3 regions of the Pseudoalteromonas sp. 1CM17D genome follow, and region 3 is predicted to be linked to each of the others. Evidence: predicted binding sites of a transcription regulator. Region 3 holds the regulator's gene; each other region holds the start of a gene.
What was found. Region 3 encodes sigma-54, which starts transcription at its own class of promoters, with help from an activator protein. Its sites were predicted from a motif close to GTTGGCACGNNNNTNGNNT; they were not measured.
Positions count from the first base shown of each region.

Region 1: a site for sigma-54 is predicted at 2,424-2,442, ahead of MSC25_RS16420 (LiaF domain-containing protein). Genes of this name have one in related genera too.
Region 2: a site for sigma-54 is predicted at 2,950-2,968, ahead of MSC25_RS12925 (TorF family putative porin). Genes of this name have one in related genera too.

Region 1 is NZ_JALNTP010000010.1:84,806-90,148, forward strand. It holds gene MSC25_RS16400 (transporter substrate-binding domain-containing protein) at 1-16, shown strand, start outside; gene suhB (inositol-1-monophosphatase) at 70-873, opposite strand; gene MSC25_RS16410 (hypothetical protein) at 996-1,172, shown strand; gene MSC25_RS16415 (VOC family protein) at 1,244-1,660, shown strand; gene MSC25_RS16420 (LiaF domain-containing protein) at 1,731-2,387, opposite strand; gene MSC25_RS16425 (BON domain-containing protein) at 2,705-3,271, shown strand; gene MSC25_RS16430 (YqaE/Pmp3 family membrane protein) at 3,337-3,495, shown strand; tRNA gene MSC25_RS16435 (tRNA-Ile) at 3,765-3,841, shown strand; gene MSC25_RS16440 (hypothetical protein) at 4,202-5,191, shown strand.
Region 2 is NZ_JALNTP010000007.1:9,825-15,167, forward strand. It holds gene MSC25_RS12915 (AsmA family protein) at 1-1,314, opposite strand, end outside; gene MSC25_RS12920 (hypothetical protein) at 1,626-2,789, shown strand; gene MSC25_RS12925 (TorF family putative porin) at 3,067-3,753, shown strand; gene MSC25_RS12930 (M1 family aminopeptidase) at 4,032-5,343, opposite strand, start outside.
Region 3 is NZ_JALNTP010000008.1:47,664-53,006, reverse strand. It holds gene kdsC (3-deoxy-manno-octulosonate-8-phosphatase KdsC) at 1-122, shown strand, start outside; gene lptC (LPS export ABC transporter periplasmic protein LptC) at 119-673, shown strand; gene lptA (lipopolysaccharide transport periplasmic protein LptA) at 663-1,211, shown strand; gene lptB (LPS export ABC transporter ATP-binding protein) at 1,208-1,933, shown strand; gene MSC25_RS14215 (RNA polymerase factor sigma-54) at 2,003-3,502, shown strand; gene hpf (ribosome hibernation promoting factor) at 3,530-3,817, shown strand; gene MSC25_RS14205 (PTS sugar transporter subunit IIA) at 3,822-4,274, shown strand; gene rapZ (RNase adapter RapZ) at 4,294-5,139, shown strand; gene MSC25_RS14195 (HPr family phosphocarrier protein) at 5,180-5,343, shown strand, end outside.

The DNA.
Region 1 (5,343 bases), on a different contig from region 3:
TAACCCTTACTTTTAAAACAAAAAAGGAGCCATAGGCTCCTTTTTTATAATAGGGTTACATGCACTTTATTAACGAAGTAACGCTTCAGGTAATACTGGGCGAATTTCACGAATAATTGCTTGAGTAAGCTTAGGTGCACCACAAATAATGTTACCGCTATTGTTATAGTTAACGCCACCTGCAAAATCAACAACCATGCCGCCAGCTTCTTTTACAAGTAACTCGCCTGCTGCTGTGTCCCACGGTTTTAAACCAATTTCAAAAAAGCCATCAACACGGCCCGCCGCTACATATGCCATATCTAGCGCTGCAGAACCTGCACGACGAATATCAGCAGTTTGTGTAAACAATGCTTTAAACGCGTCTGTGTATGCATCTAAGTGGTGTTTTTGTTTGAAAGGGAAGCCTGTTGCTAAGATTGAACCAGCTAATTCTACGGTTTTAGTAACGCGTAAACGCTTGCTGTTTAGCTGTGCGCCTTGACCACGAGATGCAGTGAAAAGCTCGCCACGAACTGGATCGTAAATTACAGCTTGGTCTAAACGACCTTTTACTTTAAGTGCGATAGAAACCGCGAAATGAGGGATACCCTTGATGAAGTTAGTTGTGCCATCAAGCGGGTCAACAATCCATTGGTAATCTGCATCTTTGCCTTTGTGCTCACCTAGTTCTTCACCAACAATGCAGTGATCAGGGTAAGATTTTAAAATTGTATCACGAATTACGGCTTCGGCTTCTTTATCAATGTTAGTCACTAAGTCGTTAGTGCCTTTTTGTTGAATTTCAACTTTTGATAAATCTTCACTTGCGCGAAGTAAAATTTTGCCTGCGTTGCGCGCAGCGCGAACCGCAATGTTTAACATTGGATGCATGGTATTACCTTTGGGTTGTAAAAGAACGTTTATATATTTAAGCCGGCGTATTTTAGCGACTTTTGCCATAAAGTAAACAATAAACCCTAAATACTTTTGTGCGTTTTTTGTACGGCCTTGAAATGCATGTAAATTTATTCGTATCTAAGACATGTTGGCGTGTATGGATTGAAATTTGTTCAACCGAAGGGCAACTTAATCACAGCCATGATGCAAAGCTTTCGCGTCCTGCTAGCCAACGTATAGATGTAAAAATTAATCTTAAAAGGGCAGTACTCGCCAATATTATTAAAAACTAAAAAAAGTGCTTTACCTAAAGTTAGCTTGAGGTTTTATCTTGTGTTTAAGCAATCAACTAGGGTAAATAATAATGAAATTAGAACACGTACATTTAGTAGTAAACGATATAAATGCCATGCTTAAATTTTACCAAGCAGCCTTTCCTTATTGGTCAATTAGAAGTGAAGGGCATAACACCTGGTATGGCAAACCTAAGCGCTGGGTACATTTTGGCGACGATAACCATTACATTGCTATAAGCGATAATGGCGAGCATAAAAACAGAGATTTGGCAGGGCATCAAGTCGGGCTGGCTCACTTCGCCTACGTTACAAACAACCTAGACGCTGTTACACAGCGCTTAAAACACGCCGGATTTAGCATTGATAAAGAGGGCGCAGAAAACCCATTTAGAAAAAACGTATATTACTTAGACCCAGCCGGGTTCGAGGTTGAGTTTGTGCAGTATATGAGTGACATTCCAAGCGAGCGTAATAACGACTTATAAAATAGGCAGTAACTAACGGTGTAGAAAAGCGCATAATATGGCTTTTCTACCCATTGTGTTTTTACCCGTATTATTTATTACTCACCCCAAGCTGGGCCTTTAAATCATTAGCAAAACTCACAAACTTTTCTTTAATGGTGCGTTTAACTTTTACCTCCACCGAACCTAAAACTGTTTTACCTTCTAGGTTAATTGTGGGGCCTTGGCGCTTATTAAGCGACACCGTTTTGTTTTCAAAACTGCCTAATATACAAAACATTTTAGAAACTACATTAACATGCTCTGGTACGTAAATTTCTTCGCTGCCAAAAATACAATTTATATGCACGGTAACATGTTGGTGGGCAAAAATGGCATCAGTAAAATCTAAAACAATCGACCCCATATAGTTTTGAATGTAAATATTTTTAGGTACCACCCATTGGCCGCTACGCTCACTTGAGCCTAAAATACTTCGCAGTGTTAAGTTTTCTTCATCCGCTTGTTGGGCGCTGTAGTTAGGGGCAAATTGAGTTTGCTTTTGAGCACTGTACTGGGTATCTGTAGTAAGGGTTAAATCCTCTACTAAATTAAGTAATGCGGTATTTTCGGTTGCTTCCATTGCACTGTCTAAGCGCCTTTCAAAGGCTTCAGCTGAAATAACGCCATGGCTGTAGTTATAAATAAGTTGATCTATCACTTGTTCGCGAACTTGCTCTATTGGGCGGTCTTCAATTTTTACAGACATGGGAATAATCCTTTTTATATGAGTTACCACTGTACATAGCAAGTGGTGTACCAAAATTTAACTATTTATATATCAATGATTTATTGTTTTAGTAGCGTCGCTTAATTTATTATATTAACGATAGATTAACCAAAACAGCAATATAATCGTTATTTTCACCACTTAAGAAAGTTTTACCTAATAGCCTGTAAATGTTTACTCGGAGGTGTTTTTATTTATACCTAATAAAATAGCTAACTCCATGAATTTAAAGTGTTAATAAAGTTGGCCTAAAGCTCGCATATATAAGAGTGTCTTTAATCAAAAGGAGAAAGATTATGAAAACATTCAACAAATCTATGATTGCGGCTTTAGTTCTAGGTACTACAGCTATGGGTGCTCAAGCGGGCACTTGGGAAAATGAAAGTAAAGATGCTTGGATTGATGGTAAGGCAGAAACAGTGCTTCTTATGAACACTAATCTAAACAACTTTGACATTAACACTGATGTAAAAAATGGCAAGGTAGTACTTACAGGTAAAGTAAACAGCGACCTTGATAAAGAGCTAGCTGAAGAACTTGTAATTAGCCTAGATGGCGTATCTGATGTAGAAAACAACCTAACTGTTGTGAAAAACATGGATATGGACGACAAAGATCGTGACACTATGGATGATGACGATAACGACTTAACTGACGCTAAAATCACCACAGTAATTACTACACGTTTCTTATTTGACTCAGAAGTTGACGGTACAGATATCGACGTTGATACCGACAACGGTATAGTAAAACTTAAAGGTTCTGTTGAAACAGAAGCTGAAAAGCAGTTAGCAGTAAAAATTGCTAAAAATGCTGAAGATGTTCGTGACGTAGTAGATGAACTAACTATTGTTGCTGAATAATACACTATACTAAAAAGCCCAGCTTAGCTGGGCTTTTTGCTTGTCATTTTTAAAGGAGCTATATCATGGATATCATTCGTATAATACTGTCGATTTTATTACCGCCACTGGGTGTATTTTTACAAGTTGGTTTAGGTATGCACTTTTGGCTAAATATTTTACTAACTTTACTGGGTTACTTCCCTGGTTTAATTCACGCTATCTACATTATTGCTAAAAAATAATGTGTGGTGTGTTCAATGTGAGCCGGCCACTTTTTTATAGTTATTAAAATTGTAAAAAAGCGGCTTACATACTTCTGTGTTTATTTTTCTGTTATTTCCTGCCTATCCGCATGCAAAAAGATTACTATTTAAGCAGTCAGCTTACTGATTGTTAAAATAAAGGTTTTTGCTAGTGACAAGCCTTAAAAAACTTTTTATACTGCAACCCGCTTTAGTCGCTCAGTGGCTAAACGCTTCAAAAATTAACTACCTCGTAGTTATACAAAGTTGGCCCCTTAGCTCAGTTGGTTAGAGCACACGACTCATAATCGTTAGGTCCCCAGTTCGAGTCTGGGAGGGGCCACCACTTTTCAAAGCTTTCCAAGTAAATACCTACTAACCGAAATCACCCTGTGCTACCTCTGTGCTACTTTTAGTATAGCGGAAAACATCTCTATATGTTTAATATGATTATTGCCTTACCTTTTCCTTCTACGGAGTTTCGTTTCTAATTAGAAAAGTTTGTTGTTATATGATTAGGTATTTTGCTTCTGCCTGATTGTAGTCAATATTCAGGTAAATCATTCCTTCACCAAGTAAATGCTATAATATTGATCGCTCTAAGCAATAGGAAGCGAATGATGAATACTATTTTCTAATGAGCTTTTTAAAACCCAAAAGCTCATTGAAGGTGTTGAGTATGAGAGAACTTCAAAAGGAACCATAAGTGCACAAAAATAAAGATTTAGAATTTAAATTTAAAAAACCATCAAACAAAGACGAATATCTAGCTGCGCTTTATGAAGAGATTTCCGAAAATGAAAAATCAAATGGTAGTGTTCGTACATTAAAAACATACGTTTATGAAATTCTTGAACGGTTGAGAAAAGATGATCAGAAACGAAAAGATAAGTCAGAGCAAAAAGATTTCAATATTAGCTGGTCGCTTGGCTTCTTAGCATTTGTTGCACTCGTACTGATTATTAACGGCTCGAATGAAAGCCATGATTTTAATTGGTTACAACAAAATAGCTTTTCCATAAAAATTTTGGGGATTGCTCTAGCAACATTGTATATTGGGGTATCAATTGAAAGGTTCTCAATTTTTCGAAATCTATGGCAATTTGGATTTACAAAGCTGGTTGTATCAATTGCCATTTCAGGCTTGATTGTCTTTTCTACAGGAAAAGCAGCTGGCGCTATAAATTCTGTATTTGGCGTTGATGCATCAGCTTTTCCATTTACATTAACTTTTACATCTGGTTTGTTTTTCTTTCACTACGTACTCCCTTTTCTAGCCTTTGTTGGAATCGTTGCGGTATTTTTTGCTCTTGATGCCATAGGCTATCTTAAGTCTAAACTAAGTGATGGCAGAAACTATGAATTGCCACCTGTTCATTCATTTGTATTTCCTATATTGGCAACTATCTTGTTGGTAATTTTTTTAGGGTGGTCGAAAAATGACCTTGGCGAGAAGGTTTTACCATCGAAGATTTATAAATTGGCTCATATGTTAGACTTCAATAATAAAAACGAATGCGCCAATATTCGAGCAGAAGTGCCTGTTGTTTACTTGGGGCCATCGCAATCAACTGTATTGGCAGATGTGAACGTAACAAATGTAGATAACCTAAAGTCCTTTTTTGAACTAAAGGTTGAAGTTCCAAAAAGGTTTTATCGCTTAAGTTGTGAGTTGCCGGAATATCAGAGTGAATAGGTATAAAAAAGCGCAGAACGCGGCGTTATGAGCGACCGAGTTTGGCACACAACAACTATTTACTGTCAGGTTTAATGAAACTCTAAAAATCAAACCTGACAGATTGAGTTAAGATTTATTCAGTTAATGCTTATAGTAATTTTATATTCGGA
Region 2 (5,343 bases), on a different contig from region 3:
TGTGCTTATTTTATACGGCGTTTGCTGCGCATTTATGTTGATAACTCCTTTACCAGTGCCCTCATATGCTTTAAAGCTATCTAAGCTTAATTTAGCAACGCTGTTGTTTAAATCGACTGTAAATTGATTAGCACCTAGCTCAATATCGTTAGCTTTTAAACCGCTTGAGCGAATAACTACATTAGCATTAAGTGCATTTAATGCGCTTAAATCAATTTTAGTATCGTCCCAAACAATCGGCTGCGCGGCTTTAGGTTCTTCGCTTTGCGGCGCTTGCTGCTTAGCGACTACCTCCGGTAAGTAGGGATTCAAATCAAGCATACCTAGGTCTATATCAGCATTAACCGCTAGTTTATTTCCTAAGTTTACTTCACTTTTTCCTTTAATCTCTAATTCATCTAGGGTAGCAATCAGCTCTTCTAAGTTAAACGTATCATCTATAAGATGCATTTTACCGTTTACACTAAACGCATTAAATGCATTTTCTTTAGCGTTTAAGTCTACCCCTTGCCAAGTTGCTAGCTCTTTAACAGAGTCGCCACTTAGCGCTAACTCGCCTTTTATATCTTTACCTTGGCGAGCAATACTGCCGTTAAAAGTAAGATCGACCAAGCGAGAGTCTACGCTTTGAGCAACCTCAAATGTCGCCCCTTCAATTGCCTTTGCCGGCGTATCAAGTTTTACATCAAGCTCAAAGCGCTCTTGCATATATGTAATGCCGCCTTTGATCTCTAGTGTCTTACGTAGTGAAGGAAGTAAAATAGCCAATTCCAAGTCACTAATTTGTTGTTTAGCGCCTGTTTGCCCATCTAGGTAAGTAAACGTACCACCGTAAATAGCCACTTCACCTAACTCTATATCAAAGTTCTCTGGTAGTTTAACTGACTCGCCTGATTGAGTTTGCTCTTGCGGCTGCTCTGCTACAGCATCAAACAACTGCCAGTTAGCTTTACCGTTTTTATCAGTTTCTAATAAAATATTGGGCTCGTTAATAACAAACTTATCAAGTTTGAATTCGCCGCCAAATAACGATAACCATGGTATATGCACAGCTAATTGCTCCATACTTGCCATGTAGTCGCGTGAGCCTGTCTGCATGTTTGCAAAGTGCACATCGTTAAGCTCTAACTTTAATGCAGGAAATACACTAAGCGTTTTATCACCTTTAATAGTAAGTGTGCGCCCTGTTGTTTTTTCAACCTGCTCAGATACTTTATTAAAAATAGTATCGGTTGGGATTAAAAACGGAGCGGCAATAATTAACGCAATACAAAGTAAGAGTATTACACCAACAATTTTGAGTAAGGTCTTCATGATCATCCTTTCAAACGTGCAAATAATGTTCTTATCATAGCGAGTGTTAGCTTTAAAATCATTGTCGTTGTGACAAAAAAGCACTTTATTGTAATTTATTTAATTTGAAATGAATTTATGCTTAAAAGTAAACGTTGCGAAATTGGTGACTAAAAGTAAAGTTCATCAAGTTTAAATCTAACCAAGTATTAAACCCTACAACATTGCATCCCTTGAATTGTTAGGTATGATGCACGGCCCTGTTGCTATTGGCGTATTTGCGCTAAAATAAAGCAGCTAAAAAATGTATCTACTCGGAGACTCTACAAGGCATGAAAAAACTGCTAATTTCACCGTCAAAAATGGCGCTAGGCGAACAAGAAAGTCAAATTTACCAAAACATCTTGAAGCAAGCTTCAGAACTAAGCCTAAACCTAATGGCCGTGAAAGTAGAAAACCACCCAGAGGATTTTTTAGGCTGGTGTTACGAGCTACTAAGTGCAAGTAAAGACCGTATAAATTACGATTTACTAGAGCCACAACAACTGCCAGTTTTAAAAAAGCTGCACGACCAGCTAACCTCAGCAATTAGCTTTTTACAGCTTAAAACACTACGTGTAGCACCTTGGCCTGTTATTAGTATGTTTGTAGAGCAACATAAAAAACTTATTGCACTGGACGAACAGCTTCGCCTTACCACGTATTTGCACAGCATTCGTGAGCAAGCACTAAAAGATATGATCCCAGAGGATTTACTGGCATTTAGTGGTAAACACACTGCCACGCTCGACCCAAGCACCTATAACTTTGATGTTGAATGGTTCGCATCAACAAAAAGTGCAAAGGGTTTTCATCAAATGCTAGCCGACTTGCCTGGCGCGTTTGACGATGCACTTGCTAACATCCCGCTTGAAGGTGATGTGAGCGAAGCTGATTACCAACAGTTTGTTGTTGCTTATTTACTTGCCTTTAACGGTAGCGATGAAAAACCAACCCTTGCTCCTGCTACACGTTTATTAGCAATGCGCCGCCCAGATGTATTTACGCCAATTAGTAATAGCCGTCTTGATGCATTATGCGCAGCTTTAGGTATTACAAAATTAAACAATCGCGACTTTGAGCGCTACTGGCAAGATATAGTACAAAGCATTCATGCTATGTCGTGGTTTAAAATGGCTAATGGCAGCAATGAACTAGAAGAGCAACTAGTTAGTATAAAAGCATTATTACCGTGCTTTTTTTACTATGCAGATGCCAGCACGGCCGACAACTCAAATTATATTAAGCTATTAAATAAACCTAAACGCAGCACAACAAGTGCGGGAAAACCACAGCGCAGAGGTAAAGAGTCAGCCGAAATACTTGTAGACCGTGCACTTGGAGCCGATGACATTCCCGAGCATATTCGTAGCAAACGCGACTCTATTATTAGCGAAGTACAAAAAGGCCGCGGAGTAAACGAAACAATTAGTCTTATGCGCACTATATTTGGCTAAATTTACCTAACCTAACTGTATTTTTCTGGTGCAGTTAGGTTAATTTATGCACCAGCAGTGTGCGTTTTTTAATTAACTCCCTCAATCATCCCCTCTTCTAGAACTCCTCAACATATTGTTTTATAAAAGTAAAAAAACAGTTTTATAGAAATTATTTTAAGCTGGCACATACAGTGCAATTGCATTCCCAGTTAAACAATAAAACACCGCCAGTCAAAGGGTTGCCAATAAGAGAATAAAAACCTAGGCGATAAAAATCATATAACGGGAAATGGACATGCTAAAACTAAAAAAAACCATCGCAATTAGCGCAATAGCTTTATTAGGTGCTACATCTTTAACATCAACAGCCGTACATGCAGAAGTAACAGCAAACGCAGCGGCTACGTCTAACTACTTATGGCGTGGTCAAGAGCAAACTGGGGGCGATGCTGCTATTTCTGGCGGTATTGATTACGCTGACGAGTCAGGCTTTTATGTAGGTACCTGGGCATCAAATGCTTCATGGGCCGATGAAATGACTTATGAGCTTGATGTTTACGCGGGTTTTGGTGGCGATATTAACGACACATTTAGCTACGATGTAGGTTACATTTATTACGCTTACCCAGATGCAGCTTCTGAGGCAGATGCTGATTTCTCTGAAATTTACGGTAGCATCAGCGCAGAAGGTTTCACCTTTGGCGCTGCAATCCTTGCCACTTCAGCGGCAGATGGCGATGGCACCGACTTTGGCGATTCATTATACCTAAATGCCGATTACAGCTTTGCTGTTGGCAGCAATGGTACTGAGGTTGCGCTGCACTTAGGTCACTACTCTGGCGACTTTATAGGTGATGATAATATTATTGATTACGGTATCTCTGTATCAAAAGATGGTTTTACTTTTGGCGTATCTGACACCGACATGGATGAGTCAGATGTTAAAGTTTACGTAGGCTACGCTGTAGACTTTACGCTTTAAAACAAAATGTGTTACTTGCTGCAACACTAAGGGCCTTTTGGCCCTTTTCTCGTTTAGGGCACCTAAATACTCACAGCGCCTTTTAATTTTAGCGACTAAAGCACCTTACTATAAAACCCACTTCGGTTAATCGCCGAGCTCCTCGCTGCTATTACCTCTTTTTACCAATATGCTAATTCGCTTTATTAAGCTTTAATCCGCATTGCTATTAGCAATTCGCTAAAACAAAAAAGGCCGCATTAAATGCGGCCTTTCCGTTAATTGCTAATCGTTAATCGTTAAAACTTAGCTAGGTTATTTTTACTGTCTTTATCTACAAGCTTAATGTACGGGTCTACCCCCGCGTACACTGGCTTTTCTTTTACTTTTAGCTCAATAGTATTAGTACCAGACACTATTTGATGCTTTTGCGAGTAAATCACAAAGTCTTCAGCGAGTAGGTTTTCAGGATCATCGCTAAATAATGCAATATCAATTAGCTCATCGAGCGGCTGCTCGGTTTCTTCACCTTGTCCATCGGCATGCTGCTTAGTTGCTTCAACGCTCAGTGTTACTGTATAAAAACCTTCGCTATCAGCATCATCTGTAACCGACACTTCTTTCATTTCAAGCTCATAAAGCGTTATATATTTAAACTGATCATCAATAAAACGTTGTTCAGCTTGTGTTGCATCTCGCTTTAAATAACTAAGTAAATCAAGTGTGGTTGGGTATGGCGTTGCTTGGTATTTAAACTCATTCAAAAATGCTTTAAGTGCGGCATTTAAGCGTTCTTCACCTAATCGGTCATACAAAGCCATCATCGCAACCGAGCCTTTATTGTAATGAAGATATTGTTGAGACTGCGTTTTATACAGCGGCATTTCTTCAAAGGCTTCGCCTGTGCGGCCCATTAAGTATCTATCTAACTCGTACTTTAAGAACTTACGAAGCTTCTCGGCGCCAAAGCGTTTTTTTAGCACCATAAGCGCACTGTATTGGGAGAGCGATTCAGAAATAACGGCACTGCCCTCTACATTAGCCCCCGATACTTGATGCCCCCACCATTGGTGTGCAACTTCATGTGCGGTTACATAGTAAGGTAGGTCAACTTTACTCTCATCTCTTAAGTCTGTAATAAAGCCAATACTTTCTGAGTAAGGTACCGTATTGGCAAAACTTTGCGCAAACGAGCGATACTTAGGAAATTCGATAATACGTAACTGCTTATGCTGATATGGCCCAAAGGCTTGCGTGTAGTAATCTATTGAGTCTTGTACCGACTCAATCATACGGTCAACATTCCATGCATGATCTTTGTGGTAGTACACCTCAATATTTACACCGTTATGTTCAACCTTTTTGCTTTCAAGCTCCGCCGAAAGAACAGAATAAAAGTTTAAAATAGGGGCATCCATTTTATAAACAAAAGTACGTCGTCCGTCTTTTACACTTTCACTTTTTAAATAACCGGGTGTAATAGTAAATTGTGACTCATCGGTGGTTACTGTTGCCTCGTAGTTTATAAAGCCATTAGCAGGTCCAAACTCATTTTGCGTATAATAGCGGCTGTCTTCTAGTTTATGTGCACGTTCAAGCTCGGGTAAATCG
Region 3 (5,343 bases):
TTAAGCGCTTATCGCATTACACTACGCAAATGCCTGGCGGCTTTGGCGCCGTTAGAGAGCTCACAGACTTACTTATGCTAGAGAATGGCATAGCGCTTACAACACAAGGCACCAGTTCATGAATGCAGCACGCGTTATACTCAGTGCGTTATTCATCGGCTGTATGGTTTGGCTTTGGTACCCTTATTTTACCCAAACCAATGTAGCGCCAGAGCAAGAACCTGAAGTAATTGCAAAGCCCGATTACACCGCTATAGAGCTTAAGCAAACAGCTTATGACGAGCAAGGTAAAATAAGCCATAAAGTCACAGCGGCTAAAATGGAGCTGTACCAACAGCTTGGCTTTACATTTTTTGAAAAACCTATTTTTACTTTATATAACGAAAAGCAAACATGGCGAATAAATGCAGACGAAGCAACGCTTTACGAAGATAAACAACTTATTTTAGAAGGCAATGTGATTGCGAAAAATTTAGTTGATAACGCCATGATAGATAACATCAATGCCGATAACATCGAAGTCGACATTAAAGCGCAAACAATGCGCTCTGAGCAGCCAGTGGTTGTCACTGGGCCTAATTTAAAAATTGTCGGTAAAGGCCTTGAAGCCGATTTAAAAACCGAAGTAATAAAACTAATTAACCATACGCGAACAATATATTATGACCAATAAACTCACTAAAATACTTATTATCCCATCGCTAATGCTTGCATTTAGCGCCTCTGCTGCTGAGCCTGCTGCTCAACCGCCAGCAAATCAAATTTCTATTAGTGCAGACCGTCAAGAAGGCCAACTTAAAGAAAACGTAGGTATTTTTGAAAAGAACGTCGAAATTGTGCATGGTAATCGCAAAATTACAGCCGACCGACTTGAAGTACATAAACGTGAAGACTTAGGGGATAACAAACAACTCCTTATTGCCACTGGCAGCCCAGCCTACTTCGAAGAAAAACAAGACGATGGTACCGTAATGAGCGCCAGTGCAAACGAAGTACGTTACGACGTAGCAAAGCGCTTTTTAACGCTTGTTGGCGATGCTGAAGTCGCACAAGCCGGTCAAAAAATTAATGCTAAAAGTATTACCTACGATATGCAGCAGCAGCTTATTAGCGCAGAAAAAGACGAAAACTCCACGGATCGTGTCCACACAATTTTAGTGCCTGTTGAAGCAAAACTTAAAGAAAAAACAGGTAACGAAGGTCAACCATGAGCACCTTAAAAGCAGAACTATTAGCAAAAAGCTATAAAGGCCGCCAAGTTGTAAAAAATGTAGGCCTTGAGGTAGAAGCCGGCAGCATTGTTGGCTTATTGGGCCCTAATGGCGCAGGTAAAACCACCACCTTTTACATGATTGTAGGATTAGTACCTAGCGACAAAGGTAAAATTTCTATTGATGATAACGACATTACGTTATTACCTATGCACAGCCGCGCCCGCTTAGGCATTGGCTATTTGCCGCAAGAGTCATCAATATTTAGAAAGCTGACAGTTTATCAAAACTTAATGGCTATTTTAGAAACGCGTAAAGAGCTCAATAAAGCCGCGCGAGAAGAAACGCTTAACAACTTACTTGATGAATTTAGTATTCAGCATATTCGCGATAGCCAAGGTATGGCGCTTTCTGGTGGTGAACGCCGCCGTGTAGAAATTGCCAGAGCACTGGCAGCAAACCCTAAATTTATTTTATTGGATGAGCCTTTTGCTGGTGTTGATCCGATTTCAGTGTTAGATATAAAGAAAATAATAGAACATCTTAAAAACCGTGGCATTGGCGTATTAATTACCGATCACAATGTAAGAGAAACCCTTGATGTTTGTGAAAAAGCCTACATTGTTTCTCATGGGGAGCTAATTGCATCTGGCACCCCAGAACACGTATTAAATGACAAAACTGTACGCGATGTTTATTTAGGCGAGCAATTTAGGCTGTAACATTTAAGCCACACCTACAAGCATCTGCTAATATTAATTATAACAACATAAAAGGATTGTTAGAGATACATGAGGCAATCATTACAGCTGCGCATGGGCCAGCAACTTACAATGACTCCACAATTGCAACAAGCGATTCGCTTGCTGCAGCTCAGTACATTGGATCTCCAGCAAGAAATACAAGAAGCACTTGATAGCAACCCGCTATTAGAAGTAGAAGAGCAAGATTACACGGAAGAGTCGGCTGGAAAAAATGAACAAAAAGCAGATACGGATGATGTAACCGTAAGCGCATCGGCTGACGATACAACCAGCGAGTACGAGCAAGACAGTGGCGAAGCTTTAAATAAAGACACCGTTAGCGATGATATGGCAATGGATGTAACTTGGGATGAGTACATGAGCGCAGCCCCTGCGGCATCCTCAGGCCCAATGCCAGAAGATGAGTCTATTTATCAAGGTGCCTCTACTGAAACGCTACATGAGTATTTAATGTGGCAGCTTCAGCTTACTCCTTTTAGCCCCACTGATGAAGCCATTGCTATTGCCATTGTAGAAGCTGTAGATGACTCGGGTATTTTAACGCTAAGTTGCGAAGAAATTTTAGAAAGCTTTAACCAAGAAAACGATGACGAAGTTGAAGTTGAACTTGATGAAATAGAAGCCGTTTTAAAGCGTATTCAGTTATTTGACCCTGTAGGTATAGCCGCGCGCAGTTTACAAGAGTGCTTGTGTATTCAGCTAAACCAGTTTGATAAAGACACCCCTTTTATAGAACAAACTAAAATGATCTTAACCGATCACATTGATCTATTAGCGGCACGCGACTATCGTACATTAATGAAAAAGACTAAGCTTAAAGAAGACGAGCTTAAAGAGGTCATGACCCTAATACATACCCTCAACCCAAAACCTGCAGATACCATAGTAAGGGAAGAGTCGGAGTATGTAATACCAGATGTGTCGGTTAAAAAAATAAAAGGCCGCTGGGTGGTAGAGCTAAACCCAGATAGCATGCCAAAAATACGCGTAAATAGTCAGTACGCGGCTATGTCACGTACCGTAAAATCAAGTGGTGATAGCCAATTTATTCGCTCTCACTTACAAGAAGCTAAATGGTTTATAAAAAGCCTTGAAAGCAGAAACGACACGCTGCTCAAAGTAACAAACTGTATTGTAAAACAGCAACAAGCATTTTTTGAACATGGCCCAGAAGCCATGAAGCCAATGGTTTTAAACGATGTTGCTGAAATGGTAGAAATGCATGAATCGACAATTTCGCGTGTTACTACGCAAAAATATATGCATACGCCACGTGGTATTTTTGAGCTTAAGTATTTTTTCTCAAGCCACGTAAGCACTGAAAACGGCGGAGAGTGTTCATCAACCGCAATACGTGCCCTAATTAAAAAGCTAATTGCCGCGGAAAACTCAGCTAAACCATTGAGTGATAGTAAAATTGCGGATATATTGGCAGAGCAAGGAATTAAAGTAGCTAGACGCACAATAGCAAAATACCGTGAATCGCTAGCTATTCCACCGTCAAATCAGAGAAAGAGTTTGATATAAGACGTAAAAAACAAAGAGGAAATGCTTATGCAACTAAACCTAACTGGTCGTCACGTAGAAGTAACTGATTCACTTAGAGACTATGTAAATAATAAATTTGCAAAGCTAGAAAGGCACTCAGATCATATTAGCAATGTGCATGTCATTCTCGATGTAGAAAAACTCAACCAAAAAGCAGAAGCGACTATTCATGTAAGTGGCGCAGATTTATTTGCCTCAACAGAGCACCAAGATATGTATGCCGCTATAGACTCGTTGATTGACAAGCTCGATCGTCAAGTCATAAAACATAAAGAGAAGCTTGCTAGACACTAATATTATGAAATTAAGTACATTAGTATGCCAGGACTGCAGCAAAGCTGCGGTCCTTTTTAGTAGTAAAAAAAGAATTTTAGAGTTTATCAGTGAGCTTGCTCATGAAAAGCTCCCCTACTTACCACAACAAGATATTCTTAATGCGCTGGCAAGTAGAGAAAAGCTAGGCAGTACTGGCATTGGCCGGGGTATCGCCATTCCTCATGGCAGAATGGGTGGCGTAGAAGAGCCGCTGGCTTTAGTACTTGTTAGCGACACGCCTGTTAACTTTGATGCTATTGATAACTGCCCTGTTGATATTTTTGTTGCACTCATCGTACCAGATGGCGATAACCAACAGCACCTAAAGACTCTGGCAACCATAGCTGATAAACTGAGCAACAAAGAATTTTGTAAACAGCTGCGTAGTGCTAAAACCGATGCAGAGCTGTATCAAGTAATTGTTGATCAATCGTAGTAAATACTAAGGGCTATAAATGGAGTTAATTATCATAAGCGGCCGTTCTGGTTCAGGTAAGTCGGTTGCTTTACGCGTGGTTGAAGATTTAGGCTATTATTGCGTAGATAATATTCCGGTCAACTTACTGCCCTCTTTAGTGCGAAGTGTTTCAGATAACTATGACAAAATAGCCGTTAGTATAGATGTTCGTAATATCCCCAAAGAACAAGATGAATTTAACGATATTCTCGAGTACCTTCCTGACTTTGCTAAACCCACACTGTTTTATTTAGATAGTGATGATCAAACACTGATCAAACGTTTTTCAGAAACACGCAGATTACACCCTTTATCCATCGATTCACTGCCGCTTGATTTAGCAATAAAAAAAGAAAAAGAACTGCTTGATGTACTCGTAACACGCGCTGACTTTATGCTAGATACCACCGATTTAAGTGTGCACCAATTAGCAGAGTCAATTCGCGAAAAAATACTGGGTAAAAAAGATAAGCAACTTATTGTAACATTTGAATCGTTTGGCTTTAAACACGGCATACCTAAAGAAGCTGATTATGTTTTTGATGCTCGCTTTTTGCCAAACCCCCACTGGGAGCCTGAACTCAAACCGCTTACGGGCCTTGATCAACCAGTAAAAGATTTTTTGGCAAATCACAGCATAGTGCAAAAATTCACTTGGCAAATTCAAACCTTTGTACAAACTTGGCTGCCACACTTAGAGCGCAATAACCGTAGTTACCTCACTATTGCAATTGGCTGTACTGGTGGTCAACATCGCTCGGTTTATTTAGCGCAAGCCATTGGTGAGAGCTTTGCTATGACGCATCCGAATGTCAAAATTCGTCATCGTGAGCAAGAAAAGTAACCTTAAAATAATAACCTGTTCAGTTTAGGTATAGTAATTTATGCGCTGTGAAGACACATTTTTAATAAAAAATAAATTAGGCTTACACGCCAGAGCGGCAACGGTCCTTGCGCAATTAGCTGTGCAGTTTGATGCTAAAATCACCTTACACCAAGATGATAAAGAAGCCGCAGGCGACAGCGTATTAGCTTTAATGCTACTTGA